DNA from 3 places in the Paenibacillus sp. 01T424 genome. Region 3 is predicted to be linked to each of the others. Evidence: predicted binding sites of a transcription regulator. Region 3 holds the regulator's gene; each other region holds the start of a gene.

Region 1 (4,244 bases), on a different contig from region 3:
AGAAATAGCCTCCCACGAGCTAATGCGCGCATCGAAATCGCAAGCATGCACCTCCTTGCAAACGCCACCCAAATAAAATTTTAATGGGTGCGAAATGCCGCAGGCTGCATCCAGTACGATATCATTTGGTGAAATGAGCGTTCGGCACCATTCATACTCATAGGGACGGCTCCACCAGGTTTCAGGCAAAGGATAGATAAGCGTATCTATCCTCGGATCAGTCGATGTGAAGAAGCGTGCTTCTTCGCGGCTGTGTTCATTTGGATTTAACATGCATTATTTTCCTCCCGCAAACGTGATTATATGGCAAGTTCACATGCAAGGCTCATTTTTCAAGCTTATGATGCAAGGGAAAGATTATGTATTTTACGTGTTTGTATGATGGGAAAAGGGGTTGAATAGATGGGTGCGTCATTCTCATTTCAGACGTTTCCGCGAATAGAGACGGATCGTTTTATTTTGCGAAAAACAGAGCAGCGGGATGTGCATGAATTGTTTGAGCTCTATTCCAATGATGATGTTGTCAAATATACACCGCTGCTGCCTTTCTCGGCAGAAGACGAGGCATGGCAGGAAATGAATTGGCATTTGGAGATTTATGCTCTACAAATAGGCATCAGATGGATAATTGAAGAGAAGAGCTCGGGTAAAGTAATCGGCACCTGTGGGTTTTTACATTACTTGAAGGAGCATGCGCGTACGGATTTAGGTTATGATCTATCTCCAAACTACTGGCGGAAAGGGATTATGAGTGAGGTAGCGGCGCCCATTATCGCTTTTGGCTTCAACAGCATGAAGCTCCATTGCATCGAGGCAAAGGTAGATCCGTCAAACACTGCATCGATCAACTTGCTCTGTAAGCTCGGTTTCAAACAGGATAGTCAGCCAAGGGAATTTGAGTTTGAGGATGGGAATTTTATTGAGCTGCTTGTATTTACGATGCTGCGCAAGGAGTTTGAATTATTGCACGCACGTTAGCGTCTTTCGCAAAGGACGTTTTCATCGTATAATAGGAGGAAGCGAGCCGCAGGAAGCTAAATGTATACTTGCTCGGCGGTGCTGCTTTATAATACTTTTTTTGGGAGGCATTACTAATGTCTATTAGCAAGGCGAGAAAAGCAAGGCAGAAGCTGGCGCAGCAAGGGCGCATGACGCCGGATGCACTGCGGGGCAGCTGGCTGGGCGTCAATCCAACGATCAAACGTACACCTACTTTGCAGGAGAAGCAGGCGAAGCTGAATAAGAAACACCGAAGGAATCACGCGAATTACAGCGATGGTTCCTTTTGTATTTATAGGGGTTGTTTGGTTTGGGAGAAGCAGGTTAGTTGACTTTGAATTTCGTGATTTTACTATGGTAATATGAAGACGTACATAATGAAAGCATGTTGCATTACATTGGGTTTGGTAAAAATTGATTTATGCCTATGTCATGCAACGGATACGAATCAATGACTCACAAACAGTCGTGCCAAGCAGGATTAAAAGTTAACTTTTGGGTATTAGTAAATTAACTTGCATCAAATCCTCGCTCCTCGCTATAATAAGAACAAACGTTCTTATTTGGAGGGGTGGCAATGGCCGCTAAAGAGGAAGAAGCCCGCGGAAAAGTCAGAATGGCAGCTAATCCACCGATACAGACCGAGGAAGAGCTTGTGCTGGTGAAGCAGTACGTTTTGCTTGGCATTGTTATGCGTATTTTGGATCATGATATACGTGTGATCGGCACTTCAGCCATTAAACTGCCGCGGTTTTATGAATCGATGATGCGCGGCATGCAGGATCGGGTGCTGCTTGACCTCGCTGGAATTAGAAGGAAATTCCGCGAAACAGGAATAAAGGTGTATGAGGAGAAGCGCGAAGCCGATGGTTTGCATGCCGAATATGTGTGCAGAGGGTACCATCATCGTTTTTTTATGCTCTGGGGCTTTGTAAAAGCGGAGTCTGAACGGGTGTTAAAACAGTATTTGTCCAGCTAATTTTGTAATTGTTCATGGTTTTGTCAAAATAACAAAAAAACTTTTCAGCTTTCCGTAGTTTAAGGTTGAGAACTTCGGACGATCTTATGTAATATAAGAGGTAGACATTATGATCGCAAAGGGGAGCACATAGCAATGCATAAGTGGATTATGTTTACTGTATTCGCAGCGGCGTCTTTGCTGGGCTTATATTTGCTCACATTCGCACTGCCAGCTAAGCCGGTTGATGAGTCTGCCTCGTTGCCAGAGGGCATGACTTTATTGAAGGTTGTAGCGTCCAACGATTTTGTATTTGATCAAAAAGAGTACAAAGTTAAAGTTGGAGACAAAGTTAGACTAAAACTTTCCAACAAAAGCGGTATCCACGGGATGCATATTGACGAGCTTCAAGTAGCTTTGGATAACGATCACCCGGAAACAGATTTGGAATTTAAAGAGCCAGGTACTTACAGAATCTATTGTTCCATTCCATGCGGTCAAGGACATACAACGATGGAATCGACTTTAGTGGTTGAAGCAGCCTAGTGCGTAATTGATTCATGTGCTGTAGAAATGAGAAAGGAGCCGAAAGGCTCCTTTTTGCCTAAAATAAAGCTATCGTGCTGAACGAGGATGATGCTCTTTATCACGACTGCGTACGATTAGAACGTCGGCGAGAAAGCCAAGCAGCGCCCATGTAGCAACAGTAAGCACATACATGAGCAAGACGTTAACCTCGTGCACGTCAACAAATAAATCAACGACCCAAGCGGGAATGCTAAACATGAAGAAAACAAGATTGTGCGGGTCGTAACCCGTGGAGTTGAACAAGCAGATAGCTAGTCCAATAATTGTTGCAACAATTGTAACCGGATAGCGCATAACGTACACCGAGCCCCTTCGTGTTAAAGATTGCCGTAATGCGACTGCATAGGTTATTATGTGACAAATAGACAAAAGTTATGCGTCAATATTAGAGGAGGAACTAAATAATGCTTACTCATATCGTATTTTTTAAATTAAAAGATGGCAGCGCAGAGAGCGTAGCGCGTACCGCACAAGTGCTTAGGGATATGGAAGGGCAAATCGAAGTATTAAAGTCGATTGAGGTTGGCGTGGATGTTGTGCATTCGGAGCGTTCTTACGATATCGCTCTTATTACGAAGTTCGAATCTTTGGAAGCGCTAGAAGTGTATCAAGTGCATCCTGTACATAAAAAAGTTATTGAACACATGATGCAAGTTCGTGAAGCTTCCGTCAGCGTTGATTTTGAAAGCTGAGAGGCAGGTTGAGCAGTTATGAGCGACATGAGGGATGTATACGAAATATTTACTTATTTGCTTGTTATCATATTTAGCAGCATTATTATGGTGGCGTGGCTGAAACGCAAAGGGAAAAAAAAGAAGCAAGGCTGAAAGCGGGCGACTGATTGATGTATTATGTGAATCGTGAACAAATAGCGGTAAGGTTGAATTCGATTACTGAAATTGCTTCGGCGCTGGACTCGCTTGCCGCTAATTGGCAGGGAACGGTGCTGGAGGGGCTGGCGCAGGAAAGAGCGCTGCATCTGGCTATTGAAACCGTAACAGATGTTGGCAGCTTCTTGATCGACGGGTTTATTTTGCGGGATGCGAGCAGCTATGAGGACATCATCGATATTACTGGCGAGGCAGGCGCGTTTCCGCTTGAAATGCAGGCGACGCTGACGGAGCTGGTGAAGCTTCGGAAGCCGTTAGTGCAGGACTATTATGTTTGGCCGAGAACTGAGCTTCATCCGCTTACGAAGACGCTTACTACTCTGCTGCCTGCCTTTAAGCAATCGATTGATGATTATTTAGAACGCGAGCTGTAGGCGTTTTTGCTATTTGCATGTAAACCATTACGATTGCAGAGCAAGCATAGATTATGACTTTATGATTGTTTTACGCTTGATTTACGAAAAACTAAAAATACGTTACAATGACGCTATCAAGCCTGCAAAGGTGGTGAAGGGTTGAAGCGGATGAAAACGGCAAGTGCATCAGATATAACGGCAGCTTCGCGCGGCGATCATTCCACGCGAGAGCGCATATTGATGCTGCTGAAAACAGGCGGCAGATTGAATGCTGGTTCCTTGTCAAGCGAGCTCGGACTAACGGAAATGGCAATCAGGCGGCATATGTATGCACTAGAGAGCGAAGGCAGCGTGAATATCGTATCGGTGCGGCAAGCCATGGGCAGACCGCTCCATGCGTATGAGCTGACAGCTGAGGCGGATGAGCTTTTCCCAAAAAATTATCATATGCTC
Region 2 (4,244 bases), on a different contig from region 3:
CTGCTATTACGGTTTACTCAGGCATTGATTATTTCTTGAAAAACAAACATCTGATTCCGGTAGAATAATGGTAAAGCATCTTTCCGTCAAAAAGGGGAGATGCTTTTGCTTATATGCCTGTATTTACTCATACATTTGAATATGAAGGAGAACTTGAATCATGAAAGCAGAAATTATTGCAGTCGGGACAGAGCTGCTGCTCGGGCAAATTGTTAATACGAATGCCCAATACTTATCGCAGAAGCTTGCAGAGTTGGGTGTAGACGTCTATTTTCAGACTGTAGTTGGGGATAATTCTGCTCGCCTGAGGCAAGCCATTGAGATCGGCAGAAGCCGAGCGGATTTGCTTGTTTTTACTGGCGGACTCGGACCAACACAAGATGATCTTACAAAAGATGTATTAGCTGATTATTTGAACCGTGAGCTGAGTATTCATGAGCCGTCTATGTCAGCAATTGAGCAGATGTTCAGCTCGCGCGGCATTCATATGGTGGAGAGCAATCGTCGTCAGGCTTTGATGATCGATGGCGGGGTTCCGTTGGAAAATACAACAGGCTTAGCAGTTGGCAACGGTTTGTCTGTTGATGGAACACTTTATTTGCTGCTGCCGGGACCGCCGCGTGAAATGAAGCCGATGATGGAAGGCGCCGGCGAAGGGTGGCTGCGTTCGATGTTGGGAGAGGCCAATCCGCTTTATTCTCGCATTTTAAAGTTTGCGGGGATAGGTGAATCCAACCTCGAAGCTAAGCTTCTGGATCTAATTGATGGGCAGCTTGATCCTACGATCGCACCTTATGCAAAGGAAGGCGAGGTTTCGATACGCGTATCGACCAAAGCGAGCTCTTCCATTGAGGCTGATCTGAAAATCGATAAAAGTGTGCAGCAGATTAAGAATCGGGTAGGCGAGTATTTGTATGCAGAGCAGGATATCCCTCTTGAGGAGGAGGTTATACAACTGCTGAGAGCCTCAAGACGCAAGCTGGCGAGCGCGGAAAGCATTAGTGGGGGTTTGCTTGCCGAGCTAATTACAAACGTTCCTGGAAGCAGTGGAGAGTACGTAGGAGGGGTTGTCACCTACACCAATATAATGAAGCATCATATGCTCAGCATTCCGATGACTCAACTTGAAGGCGAAGGGGCTCCTGGAGCGATTAGCGATTCGACTGCCGCTTTAATGGCAGAGCGGGTTCGAGAACTCTCCGATGCTGATTTTGGCGTTTCTTTGACAGGAGTTGCTGGACCAGCACAATCAGAAGGCAAGCCAGTGGGGCTTGTCTATGTAGGAATTGCCGAGCGCGGCAAACCGACCGCTGTTCATACGCTGAATTTGAGCGGCGGCAGAGGCATGATAAGAATGCGAGCAGTAAAGTCTGCTTTGTATCGTTTGTGGCTTGCGCTGCAAGCACGGTAATTTTGCTGATTAGGAATGGCAGATGCATGTTTGGTAAATGGATGATTGCCATAAATAATGTTTGTCAATTGACGGTTTGACCGTTATAATAAAGCTTAGTTATCGGAAGAACCGTAGCGAAGATTATCTTTGCTGCGGTTTTTTTATGTCCATTTAAGGGGGCGAAGCGAAAAGGCGAATGTATGTTCGAAAAAATGCTTGTCAACCTGCCGGAAAAAAGGTATCATAAAATTATAAATAAAGAAGGATGTGAGTTTCTTGTCGGATCGTCGCGCTGCACTAGAAATGGCTTTGCGTCAAATTGAGAAACAATTTGGTAAAGGCTCCATCATGAAATTGGGAGAATCCACACACATGCAAGTTGAGACCGTGCCTAGCGGTTCGCTTGCTCTAGATATTGCTTTGGGAATAGGCGGATTACCGCGTGGACGGGTTATCGAAATATATGGACCAGAATCTTCTGGTAAAACGACAGTTGCGCTTCACGCGATTGCTGAAGTTCAAAAAATTGGCGGACAAGCTGCCTTTATCGATGCCGAGCATGCGCTTGACCCGCTTTATGCAAGCAAGCTTGGTGTAAATATTGATGAGCTATTGCTTTCGCAGCCTGATACAGGCGAACAAGCTTTGGAAATTGCCGAAGCTCTTGTAAGAAGCGGCGCGGTAGATATTATCGTTATTGACTCCGTTGCGGCACTCGTACCGAAAGCTGAAATCGAAGGCGACATGGGTGATTCTCACGTAGGTCTTCAAGCTCGTCTGATGTCTCAGGCTTTGAGAAAGCTATCGGGAGCAATCAGCAAATCGAAAACAATTGCGATCTTTATTAACCAATTGCGTGAGAAAGTCGGCGTTATGTTCGGTAACCCCGAGACAACACCAGGCGGACGCGCATTGAAATTCTACTCAAGCGTACGTCTTGACGTACGTCGTATTGAGACGCTGAAGCAAGGCAATGACATGATAGGTAACCGTACTCGTATTAAGGTTGTTAAGAACAAGGTTGCTCCACCGTTTAAGCAAGCTGAGGTGGACATCATGTACGGCGAAGGTATTTCCAGAGAAGGTACACTTGTTGATATCGGTGTTGAGATGGATATCGTTCAGAAGAGCGGAGCATGGTTCTCTTACAATGGCGAGCGTCTGGGCCAAGGTCGTGAGAATGCGAAGCAATATTTGAAAGATCACAAGGATGTTGCCGAAGTTATTGAAAAGCAAATTCGCGATGCGAGCAACTTGTCTGCAGCAGCAACTCAGGCTAATTTCAAACCTGATGAAGACGATGAAGAGTTCGAAGATCTAGAATAAATTGTCCGGCAATTATACGTGTTGATGCTTCGCCGTCCTGTTAGGGACGGCGAAGCTGTGTTTAGAGAGGATGTACCGTATGACCGAAAGCCATTCAAGAACCGAAGAAGAATGGATGATATTATCCGTTAAGCAAGACAAAAAAGAACGGAAGTTATACCATCTTTTTGCCGAGTCAGAGAAAGCTATTCTGTCCGTGCATGAAGATATATTGATTCGTTATCGATTGACCAAGGGACAAGTTGTAACCGAAGCTCAGGCCGATGAAATACGAATGGAAGATGAGCGTTATCGGGGATATATAATGGCTATCGCATATTTGGGAGCTAGACCGCGAACGAGAAAGCAGATTGAGCAATATTTGAATCGCAAGTTTTTTGAAGCTGACAATATTCAGTATGCCCTTGACCGTTTAGAAAGAGAGCATATTGTGGATGATGAACAATATGCACGCCAATTTGCGACCAGCCGGCTTAAGAATCGCTTAAAGGGTCGACGGTTCATTCAGCAAGAGCTGCAACAGCGAGGCGTGTCGAAAGAAGCCGCAGCAGAAGCAATCGGTTCACTGGACCAGAAAGTGGAATTAGCATCTGCTAAGAAGGCTGCGGAGAAGAAATGGCGATCTTTAAAAGGCGAACCATTTGAGAAAAAACGTAAGCTTATGGGGTATTTAATGCGCAGCGGCTTTCCGGGAGATATCGTGAAAGACGTGATAAAGTCGATCGATCTGGATGGGGAAGAAGACTCATTCGAGGAAGATGATGGGCTTTTGCTTGACAATTGATTTTACGAAAAGATAAAATGAGGTTGTATTCCTTCATTATTGAATCAATTTTCCTTCCAAAAGTTGATTCAATACGATTATTTTCGTCAAATTAGTAAATGTTTAAACGGTTTGAAGCCGGTTGAAAACCTAATATCATCCCAAGCAGTGCCTTGGTGTATGCAACAAGGAGGTGAACAAGATGCCTAATGAGATCATTTGGATCTTGATCTGTCTCTTTGTTGGCGCAATATTCTTTGGGATTGGTTATTTTATTCGAAAGTCGATTGCCGAGGCCAAAATTTCAAGTGCTGAGCAAGCTGCTATTGTAATCGTAGAAAATGCGAAAAAAGAAGCGGAAGCTCAGAAGAAAGAAACTGTGCTAGAGGCAAAAGATGAAGTCCACAAACTTCGTTCCGAAGCCGAGAGAGACATTCGTGAACGTCGCAACGAGGCTCAACGTCAGGAAAGACGTTTGCTCCAAAAAGAGGAGTCGCTGGATAAAAAGTTAGAAGCGCTAGAACGCAAAGAAGAAACTGTAGCCAACAAAGAAAAACGGATCGAAGAAACGCAAGAGCAGATCGACTCCATTTACAAGCAACAGTTAAGTGAATTGGAACGTATATCGAGTCTGACAACGGAAGATGCGAAATCGATCATTTTATCCAATGTTGAACAGGAAGTACGACATGAGACAGCACAGATGATTAAAGAGATCGAGCAGCAAGCGAAAGAAGAGGCCGATAAGAAAGCCCGTGATAT
Region 3 (4,244 bases):
TGCCGCTTTGACATGTTCGATTTGTCTCATGATGTCAAGCTTTTGCTTGGTTAACTTGCCTTTCTGCAAAGAATCTTCATCAGCTGTGGATGCTCCGCCGCCAGCGTATGCTCCTGTACTGGCTGTGACCGTTATTTCATCCATCTTCAAGTAACTATTCATTTGTTTCTCAATGTAAACTTGAGCAGATTCACCGATACTGAGTGCGATTATTATTGCTGCGCATCCAATAGAAATACCCGCAGCGCATAATGCCGTTACAACCTTTCTACGCCTTACCTGATCCCATGATAATCTTGAAATATCACTAATTCTCAATTTGAATTCCCCCCGCAAGCATACTTTCTCGTGCGGCTTCCTGATCCGTTACGAGATAACCATCTCGCAGCGTGATAATTTTTTCCGTTTGTGCTGCTACCTCACGTTCATGGGTTACGATAATAAAGGTAGTATCCATCGTTTTATTCAACTGCTTCAAAATCATAATAATTTCTTCCTCTGTTTTGGTATCCAAATTACCGGTAGGCTCGTCCGCAAAAATAACCGATGGCTCTGTTATCAATGATCTTGCAATACTGACACGCTGTTGTTGTCCTCCCGAGAGCTGAGATGGGAATAACTCTGCTTTATCAGGAATTCCTACCTGCTCTAATAACGAAAGAGCTTTTTTCTTCCGTATTGAAGGATGCATCGATTGAAATACAAGCGGAAGCTCCACATTTTCCCTAACCGTCAAGTTGGCTATCAACTCATACGCTTGAAAAATAAATCCGATATGCTTCCGTCTAAACTCTGCCAAGCGGTTTTCATTCATCGTTACAATATTATGGTCCGCAATAAAGATTTGGCCTTCTGTAGGCTTCATTAAGCCAGCCATTAAGTTCAGTAAAGTAGATTTACCGGAACCGGAGCTCCCTAACAACGCAATCATTTCTCCCTTATGTACGTGAAAGCTTATTTTCTGCAGTACAGCGGTCGTTTCATGCCCATTCATAAATGAGTGGGATAACTCTTCAACTCGTAACAAAATAGCATCTCCTTTCAGTCCCCTTTAATAGACGGCAAAACCAAGGGTTAACCCTGCAGTAAACATAAAAAAACTTTCTAAAGAAGTAGATTGGCCTGCATCTACTTTAAATAGAAAGTAATTTTTTGTATGAACTATTGAATTGTAATGGAAAATCAAGCTAAATGCTAGGAATAATTAACTTCTGTCCTGGCTTTATAACTGTTGATTGCAGATCATTCCGATCTTTAATCAAATATACGATATATCTGATATCATGGCTGCCATCTGAAACTTGTTTTGCAATATTCCAGAGTGTATCACCTGATTGCACCCTAATAATTTGTTCTTCCGCGGAAGCGGCTTCGGGAGTATTACTCGAAGCGTATGTCCCCATAAGTAGGAAGCTCGTAAACAATAAGAAAAACACAGCAGTGCAAACGACGAGCTTAACAGTATGACGCTTTATGAAATGCCTAATCAAGCGGTTGACCTTTGTTGCTTTGTTCGTATCTTGTTTATGAATGGTTCTATAAAAACTTGGACTAGTTATCATTTATCAACACCCCAAACGTTTGTTCTGTTTTTAGATTACACGAACAAACGTTTGGTGTCAACGAAAAAATACGAACCTCTGTACTTAAGAACTTATGTTTGTACGAACTCGAGTTCTATGTTATAATTTTTTGCAAACCTACTAATGGAGTGATTGCAGTGTCGAAGATTTCTAACCGACAACATTCAATTCTTGAATTTATTAAGAATGAAGTTCGGGAGAAAGGCTATCCACCCTCCGTTCGAGAAATCGGCGAAGCTGTTGGATTGTTGTCCAGTTCAACCGTTCACGGTCATTTGGACCGTCTAGAGAAAAAAGGTTTAATACGCCGAGATCCTACTAAACCGCGTGCTATTGAAATTTTGGATCAAGAAGGCTCTGATGGCATTATCCCGCTTTCCGTAGCTAGAGTACCTATTGTTGGTAAAGTTACCGCTGGTGTGCCGATTACTGCTACAGAAAATATTGAAGAATATTTCCCGCTTCCTTCCCATTTTGTTGGTGACAGCAGTGTTTTTATATTGAATGTCATGGGCGAGAGTATGATTGAAGCAGGTATTCATGACGGAGATTATGTTATCGTTCGTCAACAGCAAACGGCAAACAATGGTGAGATCGTAGTTGCAATGACTGAGGACGACGAAGCAACAGTCAAAACATTTTACAAAGAGAAAAATCATATTCGTTTGCAGCCGGAAAATTCCACAATGCAGCCTATATTACTTCAAAATGTAACGATTCTAGGTAAAGTCATTGGACTTTTCCGTGATATTCATTAATACCAATTAATATGTACATAAAGAAAAGGCTGAATCAACGACGTTGATTCAGCCTTTTCTTTGGCTATTACATTAACTTTCTTGCTTAAAGGTTTGGTAACGTCTGCCATTCTCAAGTCTTTCAACAAAATTCTGATTTGTGAGCTCTCCAATGACATGGGTCCAAAATTGTTGTGCGGGAACATTACGTTCAAGCTGATACAGCTCCCGCTCTCCTTTATGCTTTTGTACAACTAGCTTAGCTGCTTGTTTACCAACACCAGATCTTCTATATTTTCGCATAATAAAAAAATGTGCAAGTAAATTATAGTGTCAGTCATATTCAGTTACTTTTTTGGTTAATGCAAAACCAGCGATCTCGTCGTTCACAGTAATGATATAAGGAAAATAAGCATCGGTCTCCTGCCAATAATTTTCCCAATCGGACAATTGTGTATATAATTCTAATGAATTTACAGCAGCATCCGTATACTCTGTAAAGTCGTACATATAAAGCTGAGGCTAATTATTTATACAAACCTGCTTCTTTAACTTAAAAACGCAATGCCTGCATCAATTAATCAGCAAATGACAAACACCCAATCACTATGAATTTATRACGCATAACATACTGTGTATTCAACTCGTAAGGAGGTGCATTGAAAAATGTCCGGTTACGTGGGTGGAGCTTTCTCAAGCTTAGGAATCATCTTAGTATTATTCATTCTACTGGTGATCATTGCTTGCAGTTGCGGCGGCTTTGGCTTCGGATATTAATTCGTATTTGAGCCATTCTTCATATTAACAAAAGAAGATCCATTTGATGGATCTTCTTTTTGCTATTCATGCTCCTTTCAACCACTACTTTGTTATTTAGATGGAGAGATTTTAAATTACACGTTTTCTTAGCAATACTGCTGTTGTTCTTAAATTAGAAATTCGTATTAGCTTCTTGCGGTCAAGTTTCGGATAATCATAAAGTAATCCTTCATATACAATTTGCATTTGCTCATGTTTAAGAAAATCATGAGGTGTAACTTGCGCGGATGGTCGTTCCCACAAGTTTATACCACTGCTCCGCATGGCTTCAGCAACAAACTGGGAGCAGAAATATGAATCTGTTGGCTCGATATTAAGCTCAAGCAGTACACCTAACAATCCGATTAAATTGTATCGGTAATTTTCTTTATTTTTTTCAAACTCACGAATGTATTGAAGCAATGCGGCATGTTGTTTTTCTGATAAAGCAATCTTTAGAAGAACACAGCGCGTATTAGGGAAATATCGAAACGTTCCAGTATAGACGTTTTCTTTGACAAATCCAGCGATTAGCGGGTTGTTCGCACGTTTACGCCCAAAGCTGTATATATTCTTCAGATTTATATCCAGTGCAAGTGAAGCGTGATTATAGGGTGCACCAGTAAATAATTTGATCATTCGAGTAAACCATGTGCCCGTGTCCGTAAGCAACACATAAATACTGCCATTGGTTTCTTCATCTATTCTAGTTTCTGTCATGATGCTCACCTCATTTATCTTTGATTATCCAGGTTATAGTTAGGTCATTTTTGAGTTTAAGATATATGTCACGATTTCGTTTATTAGCTTGGGTTGATTAACTGTTATGAATATAACAACAATATAACCACCCGAATAGTACTAACTCTATGTGGTACTGGCTCTAGTCAACCTAAAAAAGACCAGCCACAAACACATTATCCATGTATTTGACTGATCCTATAAAAGTTTATTTTACTAATAACGCATATATATCATCGACATATAAGCACTAGACCGTAGCTCTTAGACCTGTATACTTTTCTTTAGGCGCGATTTGAGTCCACTGCTTAATTATGGCTCTAATAATCTTTAAAACCAAACTCAGCGCATCTTAGACGTTGCTGAGCGATGATATAGGTTACTT

Evidence for each region. The regulator LexA, encoded in region 3, represses DNA repair genes until DNA is damaged. The targets are predictions, from matches to a motif close to CGAACATATGTTCG.
Region 1: AC1DPK_RS18770 (YhjD family protein) is a predicted target of LexA. The motif match lies at 1,546-1,559, and genes of this name have one in related genera.
Region 2: recA (recombinase RecA) is a predicted target of LexA. The motif match lies at 1,587-1,600, and genes of this name have one in related genera.

The regions. Positions count from the first base shown of each region.
Region 1 is NZ_JBFTPZ010000025.1:15,936-20,179, reverse strand. Features, by position in the region: gene AC1DPK_RS18785 (class I SAM-dependent methyltransferase) at 1-273, opposite strand, end outside; gene AC1DPK_RS18780 (GNAT family N-acetyltransferase) at 403-978, shown strand; gene AC1DPK_RS18775 (hypothetical protein) at 1,095-1,331, shown strand; gene AC1DPK_RS18770 (YhjD family protein) at 1,577-1,978, shown strand; gene AC1DPK_RS18765 (cupredoxin domain-containing protein) at 2,114-2,503, shown strand; gene AC1DPK_RS18760 (hypothetical protein) at 2,573-2,839, opposite strand; gene AC1DPK_RS18755 (Dabb family protein) at 2,950-3,237, shown strand; gene AC1DPK_RS18750 (DUF86 domain-containing protein) at 3,390-3,809, shown strand; gene AC1DPK_RS18745 (helix-turn-helix transcriptional regulator) at 3,960-4,244, shown strand, end outside.
Region 2 is NZ_JBFTPZ010000027.1:25,178-29,421, reverse strand. Features, by position in the region: gene pgsA (CDP-diacylglycerol--glycerol-3-phosphate 3-phosphatidyltransferase) at 1-68, shown strand, start outside; gene AC1DPK_RS19740 (competence/damage-inducible protein A) at 161-1,411, shown strand; gene recA (recombinase RecA) at 1,670-2,719, shown strand; gene AC1DPK_RS19730 (regulatory protein RecX) at 2,799-3,503, shown strand; gene rny (ribonuclease Y) at 3,685-4,244, shown strand, end outside.
Region 3 is NZ_JBFTPZ010000036.1:18,279-22,522, forward strand. Features, by position in the region: gene AC1DPK_RS24135 (ABC transporter permease) at 1-318, opposite strand, end outside; gene AC1DPK_RS24140 (ABC transporter ATP-binding protein) at 308-1,027, opposite strand; gene yneA (cell division suppressor protein YneA) at 1,188-1,562, opposite strand; gene lexA (transcriptional repressor LexA) at 1,721-2,341, shown strand; gene AC1DPK_RS24155 (hypothetical protein) at 2,654-2,830, opposite strand; gene AC1DPK_RS24160 (sporulation protein YjcZ) at 2,987-3,097, shown strand; gene AC1DPK_RS24165 (hypothetical protein) at 3,209-3,838, opposite strand.